3 regions of the Janthinobacterium sp. NKUCC08_JDC genome follow, and region 1 is predicted to be linked to each of the others. Evidence: predicted binding sites of a transcription regulator. Region 1 holds the regulator's gene; each other region holds the start of a gene.

Region 1 (3,263 bases):
CAACGCGGGCTGGCTGCGCGAGCAGGTGTGCAAATACATGTGTCCCTATGCGCGCTTCCAGAGCGCCATGTTCGACCAGGACACCCTGATCATTACCTACGATGCCAAGCGCGGCGAACCACGCGGCGCCATGAGCAAGAAGGCCGGCAACAACGACAAGCTGGGCGATTGCATCGACTGCACCCTGTGCGTGCAGGTGTGTCCGACCGGCATCGATATCCGCAACGGCCTGCAGTATGAATGCATCGGCTGCGCCGCCTGCGTCGATGCCTGCAACAGCGTGATGGACAAGGTCGAGCGGCCGCGTGGCCTGATACGCTACAGCACCGACCATGCGATGGAAAACAACTTCAATTCGAAGCAGATACGCCAGCGCGCCATGCGCCCCCGCGTCTTGATCTACACTTCCATCCTGGCCCTGATCATCATCGCCGTATGTACCTCGCTGGCCCTGCGCACGCCCCTGAAAATGGACGTGATCCGCGACCGCGGTTCGATGGGACGCGAAGTGGAAGACGGCATGATCGAAAACGTCTACCGCCTGCAGATCATGAACACGTCCGAGCAAAGCCAGCATTTCAAGATCAGCGCTTCCGGCTTGCCGGGCCTGACCTTGCTGACGCGCGAAGAAGTGACCTTGCAGCCGACGGAAACGCTGGGCTGGCCGATCCGCCTGCGCGTGCCGCACGGCGTGGGCGAGAAGGGGTCGAACAAGATTGCGATCGAATTGCAATCGCTGGACAACCCGTCGCTGCATGTGCGTGAAAGCGCGGTCTTCATCGTGCCGCGTTAATGCAGGAAGGCCGGTCCCCGCATGGGGGCTGGCCGTTTACACAGGAGAAATACCATGTCCGACAGTCTGAAACTGCAGCCTCCCGTTGCACCGTGGTACAAGCATCGCTGGCCATGGCTGCTGATGATCGGCCCCGGCCTGTCCGTGGTCGTCGGCAGCTTCATGGGCTATATCGCGTTTACGCAGCCCGACGCGCTGGTGGTGGGCGATTATTACAAGCAGGGCAAGGCGATCAACCAGGATTTGAAGCGCGACACGATCGCCAGCGACCTGGCGATGGAGACGAGCCTGGCGTACGACGTGGCGCAAGCGCGCCTGAGCGGTTCCGTGCACAGCTTCGGCAAGGCCTACCAGGGACCGCTGCAGCTGCACCTGGCGCATGCGACCCTGCCGGAAAAAGATATCAAGCTGCTGGTGCAGCCCGATGCGGCCGGCAATTTCTCGGTCGCGCTGCCGATGCTCGAGCGCAGCCGCTGGCAGGTGCTGGTGGAAAACGACAAGCGCGAGTGGCGCCTGTCCGGCATCTGGACCTGGCCCGTGCAGCGCAGCATCGCGCTGCATGCGGACGAAGAGTTATAAGCCTTACTTGCAGACGTCCGTGCCTGCCGTAATGGCTTTCAGCTTGGCTGGTTGCAGGATCTCGATCTCGCGGTTCGACACGCGCAGCCAGCCTTCCTTCTTGAATTTGGACAGCAGGCGGCTGACGCTCTCGATGGTCAGGCCCAGGTAGTTGCCGATTTCCTCGCGCGACATGCGCAGCTGGAATTTGCTGCTCGAATAGCCGCGCGCCTCATAGCGCGACGCCAGGTTGACGATGAAGGCGGCAAAACGCTGCGTCGCCTGCATATTGCCCAGCAACAGCATCACGCTTTGCTCGCGCGTGATTTCCTGGCTCATCATGCGGTGGAAATGCCGCAGCAGGGTCGGCATATTGCCCAGCAATTGTTCCAGGCTGGAAAACGGGATTTCACACACTTCGCTGTCTTCCAGCGCCACCGCATTACAGTGGTGGCGGTCGGCGCTGATGGCGTCCATGCCCAGCAGTTCGCCGGCCATCTGGAAACCCGTCACCTGCTCCTCGCCGCCCGGATTGATCTGGTACGTCTTGAAGTGCCCCAGCCGGATCGCGTACAGGTTCTGGAACGAGTCGCCGATGCGGAACAGCGAGGCGCCGCGCACGATCTTGCGGCGGCGGCCGATGATCTGGTCCAGCCTGTCCATGTCGCCCATATCGAGGCCCATCGGCAGGCACAATTGATGCATGCTGCAGGTCGAGCATCGCGCACGCAACGCTTCCACGGTCACTGTGGGCAAGGTTGGAGTGAGGAGCGCTTCAGTCATGTCGGTACCTTTTAGAAAATGCAACAACAAGTTTACTGCATACAGGGTTGCCGTGTGCCAATTTCACCGCAATTTCGGCGAATAAACGACGTTCCGACTTTAATTATATGGCAACATCGTCAAAAGCCCATGCGGGGAGGGCCATTTGCGCGGCGCCGCTTGCCAACTTGATGTATTGATAGGAAAATTCCTAACAGCATTATCTGCCGCCTGTGCCGCCCGGTACTGAAAAGGAAATCATGAAGCCTCTCGGCATCAAAGCAAAAGTCGCGCTGGCCACCAGTCTGACCTCGATCGCCATGATCGCGCTGGTCACCATGATACAGGTGCAGCACATGCGCGACGACTTCACCCGAGTACTGCTGAGCCAGCAGTCATCCCTGATCAGCCGCACCGCTGCCGAGCTCGACGACAAGCTGGGCATGCTGCTGCAGATCGTCACCCTGACGGCCAGGCAGCAGCCGCCGGAATTGATGGCCCAGCCGGCCCAATTGCGCGAATACTATTCGCGCCGCTCGATGCTGGTGCTGTTCGACGACGTGCTGGTGCTTAATGCGCAGGGCGCCGTCGTGGCCGACATGCCGGAAGTGGCGGGGCGCACGGGCATCAACGTTGCCGAGCGCGAGTATTTCCAGACCGTGCTGCGCACGCGCCAGCCCATGATCACCGAGCCGATGCTCGGCAAGTCGAGCGGCATGCCCATCGTGCAGATGGTCGCGCCCGTGCTGGCCGCCGATGGCCAGGTGGCCGGCGTGGTGATCGGCGTGCTGCGCCTGTACAAGGACAACCTGCTGGGACGCCTGCGCTCGGAAAAGATCGGCAAGAGCGGCTATTACTTCATCCTCACGCGCGGCGCCGTGCCGCGCTACGTGCTGCATCCCGATACCAGCCGCTTGCTGCAGCCGCGCCAGCCGAGCGCCAACCTGACGACCACCCAGCTGCTGAAGGAAGATGGCGAAGGCAGCATGGTCAGCACCAACAGCCGCGGCATCACGGCCGTCAACAGCTTCAAGCGTTTGAAATCGGTGAACTGGCTGCTGGCTACCTCGCTGCCCGTCGCGGACGCCTTCGAACCGTTCGATGGCGTCCTGTACCGGCTGGTGCTGTGGAGCATCCTCGCTTCGCTGCT
Region 2 (3,263 bases), on a different contig from region 1:
ATGCTGGGCACGCCGCAAGGCTCGATGCACGGCGAGTATTTCTGCGTGGCTGAAGATGGCCATCAGTTTGAAGCGCCGATTCCCGAGTTCGTGCTGTCGGTGCCGCGCACCCTGCATTGACGCAACGCCGGGGGCTTGCGCCCCCTTACTTCAGTTTTTCAGTGCTGTCCTGTTCTTCGCTGAGTTGCTTGCGCGCCGGCGGTGCGGGTTTTTTACCCGAATACATGGTCCACCAGACTATAAATGCCAGCAAGAAGAACGCCACCAGCGCCTCTATCATCAAGATCCACATACGCACCCCTATGTTATTTACCCGCAGCTTAGTATTTACCCGCCGTCTGTTGACACGCGGTAGTCTACCCGTTTCAATCGGCGCCGTCGCGCTTGCGTTGTCCGCCTGTACCACGCCGCCCGCGCCGCCCGCTGCCAGCGGCAAGGCGCCGCCCATCGCGCCGACCGTCGTCAGGCCGGTTCCGGCCAAGCCGGCCGACGCCAAGGACGCCGCGGATGTGGCGGCACCCACCTTCGTGCCCGCCAAATTTTCCGCCTTGCCTGGCTGGGCCCGCGACGACATGCGCGCCGCCTGGCCCGCCTTCATGGCGTCGTGCGGCGTGCTTGTGAAACGTCCGGACTGGAAGGAATCGTGCACCATCGCGCGCCAGGTGAATGCCGACAGCGACAAGGCCATCCGCCTGTTCTTCGAGACGTTCTTTGTGCCGAATCAAGTCATCACCGCCGATGGCGCCAGTACCGGCTTGGTGACCGGCTACTACGAGCCGCTGCTGCACGGGGCGCGCAAGCGGGGCGGCCCATACCAGACACCGCTGTACAAGGTGCCCGACGACCTCGTCTCGGTGGATTTGTCCGGCGTGTATCCGGAATTGAAGAACATGCGCTTGCGGGGCAAGCTGGTCGGCAAGAAAGTGATACCGTATGCGACCCGCGCCGACATCGAGCGCGCCACGTCCGTCACGGGCAAGGAATTGCTGTGGGTGGATGATGAAGTCGAGGCCTTCTTCCTGCAGGTGCAGGGCTCCGGCCGCGTGCAGCTGACCGATACGCAGGAAACCGTGCGCGTGGCGTACGCGGACCAGAATGGCCATCCGTATAAATCGATCGGCCGCTACCTGGTCGACAAGGGCGAGCTGACCTTGAGCCAGGCCTCCGCGCAGGGCATCAAGGCGTGGATCGCCGGCCATCCCACGCGCAAGGATGAATTGTTCAACGCCAATCCCAGCTATGTCTTCTTCAAGGAAGAGCGCTTGCTCGACCCGAAAGTGGGGCCGAAGGGCGCGCTGGGCGTGCCGCTGACGCCGCAGCGTTCGGTGGCCATTGATTCGCGCTTTTTGCCGCTGGGCGCACCCGTGTTCCTGTCCACCACGCAAGCCAATAGCGAGATTCCCATGCAGCGGCTGGTGATGGCGCAGGATACGGGCGGCGCCATTCGCGGGCCGATCCGTGTCGATTATTTCTTTGGCTTTGGCGCGGAAGCGGCCGAGAATGCGGGCCGCATGAAGCAGAGCGGCGCCGTGTGGGTGTTGTTGCCGAAGCAGGCGCCGGCGCGCTAGGGAAAGCGTCGCCGGGCAGTTCGTGGTGTAGCTTAGCGCAAGACCATCACTGGCAGGTGGGTGTGGGCCAGCACTTTTTGCGTTTCGCTGCCCACGAACAGCTTGTTCAAACCCTTGCGGCCGTGCGAAGCCATCAGGATGATGTCGCAATGGTAGGTTTGCGCCGCGTTGACGATTTCATCGTGCGGGCTCGGCGACACGGCCACCACGCCTTCGAAAGGCACGCCGGCGGCGCCTGCCGCTGCGCCGATCTTGTCGATGGCGCGTTGCGACGCTTCCTGCATCTGCTGTTCATACAGGCTGGCGTCGAGCACGATGCCGCCGTCCGCCATCGGCGAGAACGGGAATGGTTGCACCACGCTGATGGCGACCAGCTTGGCCTTGTTCAGTTGGGCGAAGGCGAGGGCGGTCTCGGCGGCTTTGTCGGACAGCGGCGAGCCGTCGGTGGGAAATAAGATGGTGTTAAACATAGCGTGCTCCTCAAGTGATGTAAGACAGCTTATGGATTTACATCAATTAAAACCTTGATGTAAATCAAACCTCACGGGCTTTGGCGTGAATAGTGTCGCCAAGGCAATCTTTTGCCAGTGTATTCCCGTTCACCACTTCAGGTGCGCACGCTACGCAGCGGCGTGCCCCACACCATGGCCACCGTCAACACGATGCTGCCGGCCGCGATGCAGGCCAGGCCATTGCGCACGCCAAAATGTTCCGCTATCCAGCCGGCGGCCAGCGCACCCAGCGGCGCCGTCGCCACCGTCAGGAAGCGCATGGTCGACGTCATGCGGCCCAGCATGGGGTCGGGTGTGACTTTCTGGCGCAAGCCCAGGTAGGGAATAAAGAACAGCATCACGCCGCAATCGAAAAAGAACATCAAGATGGCATACGCCACGGCGCTGGCCGCCGCGCTGCCGAACAGCGCGGCGGGTATCGTGGGCGTCAGGGCAAAACAGAGCGAGGTCGATGCCAGGCCGATCAGGATGGTGCGGCCGGCGCCATAGCGCTGCGTCAATGGCTTGACGATGAAGGCGCTGAGCAGGACGCCGGCGCCGCCGAGCATCTGCGTCATGCCCAGCACGCCAGGGCTCATGCCCAGGTCGCGCGTGGCAAACAGCACCGTCAAGGCCATGCTGGCGTAAAACAGGAAGTGCCAGATGCCGGCGCCCCAGGCCAGCGCGCGCAGCAGCGGTTCGCTCCAGACGAACAGCAAGCCGTCGGCGATGTCGCGCAAGGCGTGCTTGTCGGACGGTGCGGGACGCGGATCGCGCACGCTCATGGCGCGCAGATTGAAAACGGAAACCAGATAGCCGCAGGCCGTGCACAGGATGGCGACTGGCGCCGACAGCACTTGCACCAGCACGCCGGCCAGGCCGGGACCGATCAGGCGCGAAGCCGATTCGGTGGCGGCAAATTTCGACTGCGCATCGATCAAGCCATCGCGGCCCACGAGGAAAGTCAGAAACACCTGTTCGGCTCCGCCACCGACGACGAAGCCCGTGCCGATGATGAAGCCCACTATATATAACCATGGCATCGACAGCACGCCGCACCAGTAAGCCACGGCGACGCTGGCCAGGGCCAGGCCCGACATGCTTTCGCTGAACAGCATGATCGGGTGCTTGCTGCGCCGGTCCAGCAGCACGCCGACGGGCAAGCCGAACAGGGCGAACGGCAGCGCCTGCAGCGCAACCAGCA
Region 3 (3,263 bases), on a different contig from region 1:
CTGGAAAAACAGGGCTACAAGGTCAAGATCGTGGAATTCAACGACTACGTGCAGCCGAACTACGCGCTGGCCGAAGGCTCGCTGGACGCCAACGTGTTCCAGCACATCGTGTATCTGACCAAGTTCGCCACCGATAACAAGCTGCCACTGAGCCCCTTGATCACCGTGCCGACCATGCCGATCGGCCTGTACGGCGGCAAGCAGAAAACGCTGGCCGACGTGAAGAACGGCGCCACCATCACCATGCCGAACGACCCGACCAACCAGGCGCGCGCGCTGGTGATGCTGGCCAAGATGGGCTGGATCAAGCTCAAACCGAACGTCGACCCGCTGCGCGCGTCCGAACGCGACGTGCTGGAAAATCCGAAGAAGCTGAAACTGGTGCCGCTGGAAGCGGCGCAGCTGCCACGCTCGCTGGCGGACGCCGACTACGCTTTCGTCAACGGTAACTTCGCCCTGGCCGCCGGCATGAAGCTGACGTCGGCCCTCGCCGTGGAAAAGATCTCGGACAGCTACATCAACCTGGTTGCCATCCGCACGGCCGACAAGGCCAAGCCATGGGTCAAGGACCTGGAAGCGGCCTACCGCTCGCGCGCCTTCCTCGACGCAACGAACAAGTATTTGGCCGGCTACGAAAAAACGGACTACCAGCTGGCGCTGGAAAAAACGCTGAAAAAATAAAGCGGCACATGCCATGCAAAAAGACGGCCAGGTTCACACCTGGCCGTCTTTTTTATTGTCCGCGCCGCATGGGCGCAGCCGGTCACTGCTTAGAAGCGGTAGCCGACACCGACACCGATCAGGAGAGGATCGACCTTGACTTCGCTGGCCTTGGCGCCACCGATGAAGACGTCGCTGCGGATCTGCACTTTCTTGATGTCGAAGTTCAGGGACCAGTTTTTATCCAGTTTGTAGTCGACACCGGCTTGCAGCGAGTAGCCCCAGCTGTCGTGCTCCAGGCGGCCGGCGCCGTTCAGCAATTTCACGTCGGAGATATTCGTGTAGTTGATGCCGGCACCCACGTAAGGGCTGAACTGTTTTTCAGGCATGAAGTGGTATTGCAGCGACAGGGTCGGCGGCAAATGCTTGAAGGTACCGATATTGTTGCCATCGAGCTTGACGTCATGCTTTTGCGGGTAAGTCAGGATCAGCTCGGCAGCGATATTCGGGGTGAAGAAGTACGAAATATCGATTTCAGGAATCGTCTTGCTGCTGACCGTCAAACGGTCGGATGCGCCGACGCCACCAACAGGAGCAGATTTATCGGCCGGGTCGAGGTGCACGGCGCGGGCACGGACCAGCCATGGGCCTTCCTGTGCCATTGCGTTGCTGGCGAATGCGCCGATGGCGGCCAGGACGATTGCTGCTGCAGTTGCGGACTTTTTCATTCTAGTTCCCTCTTTTTGTCGTTAAGTAACGCTGCGAAGTCTAAGATTGCAGTGCAACAAAAACTTTGATCCACATCAAATAGTGCTAGATGGCATCACTAGAGGGATTTTTTCCTTTACCCAGGTCAAGAAAATGCCGCAGCGCGTCAATTCGCCTCGGCAAACACGCTGGCGACCCAGTCGGCAAACACGCGCACGCGTGGCGACAATTGCCGGTGATGGGGATACAGCACGGACACGGGCAACGGGTCGGGACGCAAGTCCCGCAGCACTTCCACCAGTTGGCCGGCCACCAGCGCCTGCTCAAGGTGATAGCGGGGCGCCTGGATCAAGCCCATGCCCGCGCGGCAGCAGGCGTGATACGCGTCCGCATTGTTGACGGACACCGTGCCCGGCAAGGCCACGCTGTGCCGCTGCCCATCCACCTTGAAATCGAAGGGCCAGACCTTGCCCGTTTGGGCGGAAAAGAAATTGACGGCGCGGTGGCCCGCCAGTTGCGCCAGATTTTCCGGCGTGCCGTGCGCGGCCAGGTAGGCGGGACTGGCGCATGTCATTTGTTCGAGCAGCGCCACCCGGCGCGCCACCATCGACGAGTCGCCCAGTTCGCCCACGCGCAGCACGCAATCGACGCCTTCGCGCACCAGGTCGACGAGGCGGTCGCCCATGCCGATTTCCAGTTCGATCAAGGGATAGCGGGCGCAGAACTGGTCCAGCACGGGCATGACGAAATGCATGGCCAGGGTTGCGTGCAAATCGATGCGCAGCTTGCCGGCCGGCTGCTGCGCCGCCGAACTGAACACGGATTCCGTCTCTTCCAGGTCCGCCAGCAGGCGCACGCAGCGCTGGTAATACGCTTCGCCATCGGGCGTGGGCATGACTTGCCGCGTGGTTCGCTGCAGCAGGCGCACGCGCAGCCGCGCTTCGAGCTGCTTGATCGCATGCGTGACCGTCGCTTTCGGGTAGCCGAGGTCATGCGCCGCCTGCGTGAAACTGCGTAACTCGACGATGCGCGTAAAGATCCGCATCGCATCAAATCGGTCCATGCCGTGCTCCATTGTTATTGCCTGGTGCACAGTGTAGCGGTTCAACGGGTATTTTCCGATTCTTCATGATAACTGCCCGCACAAGTTGCCCGCCACGCAATCGCCACTTGCGCCGATGTCACTGGATTGCCGCCTGCCCGCGCAGCATACTATTTCCAGCTCAAACGATACAAATGAGAATAGTAATGATTATCATTTGCGATATAATGAATGACCTCGCTAGGCGACTACAAAAAAGGAATGGGAGACATGGATATATTGAGGGAACTGCGTGAATCGGGCTTGAAAGTGACCATCCCCCGCTTGCGGATTCTGCAGCTGTTTCAAGAAGGCACGATCAAGCACCTGAGTGCGGACGATGTCTACAAACTCTTGCTGGCCGAAAAAATCGACGTGGGCCTGGCCACCATCTACCGCGTGCTGATGCAGTTTGCCGAAGCGGGCATCCTGTTTCGCCGCCACTTCGAATCGGGCCACGCCGTCTTCGAACTGAACGAAGGCCAGCACCACGACCACTTGGTCTGCACCGGTTGCGGCAAGGTCGATGAATTCGTCGATGAAGGCATCGAGCTGCGCCAGAACGAAATCGCCGCCGAACGGGGCTTCGTGCTGCATGAGCATGCGCTGTCGCTGTACGGCACCTGCGCCGAATGTACGGCGAAGAAAGTCCCGCCGCGCAAGCCCTCCTGAGGCTGCGCGCAAGCTAGCGCCTGGCAAGCCAGCTGCGCTACACTGCGTACGCCGCAGCTCGATAAAAGGACAAGGACAAGCATGTACATCGGAGAAATCGCCCGCCTGGCGGGCACCTCGCCCAAGGCCTTGCGCCACTATG

The links. Region 1 encodes FNR, which switches genes on or off when oxygen is low (the NO sensors DNR and NnrR bind a similar motif). Its sites were predicted from a motif close to TTGATNNNNATCAA; they were not measured.
Region 2: KO538_RS23235 (universal stress protein) is a predicted target of FNR. The motif match lies at 2,093-2,106, and genes of this name have one in related genera.
Region 3: KO538_RS01525 (OmpW family protein) is a predicted target of FNR. The motif match lies at 1,454-1,467, and genes of this name have one in related genera.

The regions. Positions count from the first base shown of each region.
Region 1 covers NZ_JAHKQW010000004.1:378,231-381,493, reverse strand. The annotation lists gene ccoG (cytochrome c oxidase accessory protein CcoG) at 1-793, shown strand, start outside; gene KO538_RS14060 (FixH family protein) at 848-1,372, shown strand; gene fnr (fumarate/nitrate reduction transcriptional regulator Fnr) at 1,376-2,134, opposite strand; gene KO538_RS14050 (response regulator) at 2,374-3,263, shown strand, end outside.
Region 2 covers NZ_JAHKQW010000012.1:185,022-188,284, forward strand. The annotation lists gene apaG (Co2+/Mg2+ efflux protein ApaG) at 1-120, shown strand, start outside; gene KO538_RS29510 (hypothetical protein) at 146-280, opposite strand; gene KO538_RS23230 (murein transglycosylase A) at 390-1,568, shown strand; gene KO538_RS23235 (universal stress protein) at 1,601-2,038, opposite strand; gene KO538_RS23240 (MFS transporter) at 2,176-3,263, opposite strand, start outside.
Region 3 covers NZ_JAHKQW010000001.1:327,971-331,233, forward strand. The annotation lists gene KO538_RS01520 (MetQ/NlpA family ABC transporter substrate-binding protein) at 1-681, shown strand, start outside; gene KO538_RS01525 (OmpW family protein) at 771-1,388, opposite strand; gene KO538_RS01530 (LysR family transcriptional regulator) at 1,535-2,431, opposite strand; gene fur (ferric iron uptake transcriptional regulator) at 2,681-3,121, shown strand; gene KO538_RS01540 (MerR family transcriptional regulator) at 3,203-3,263, shown strand, end outside.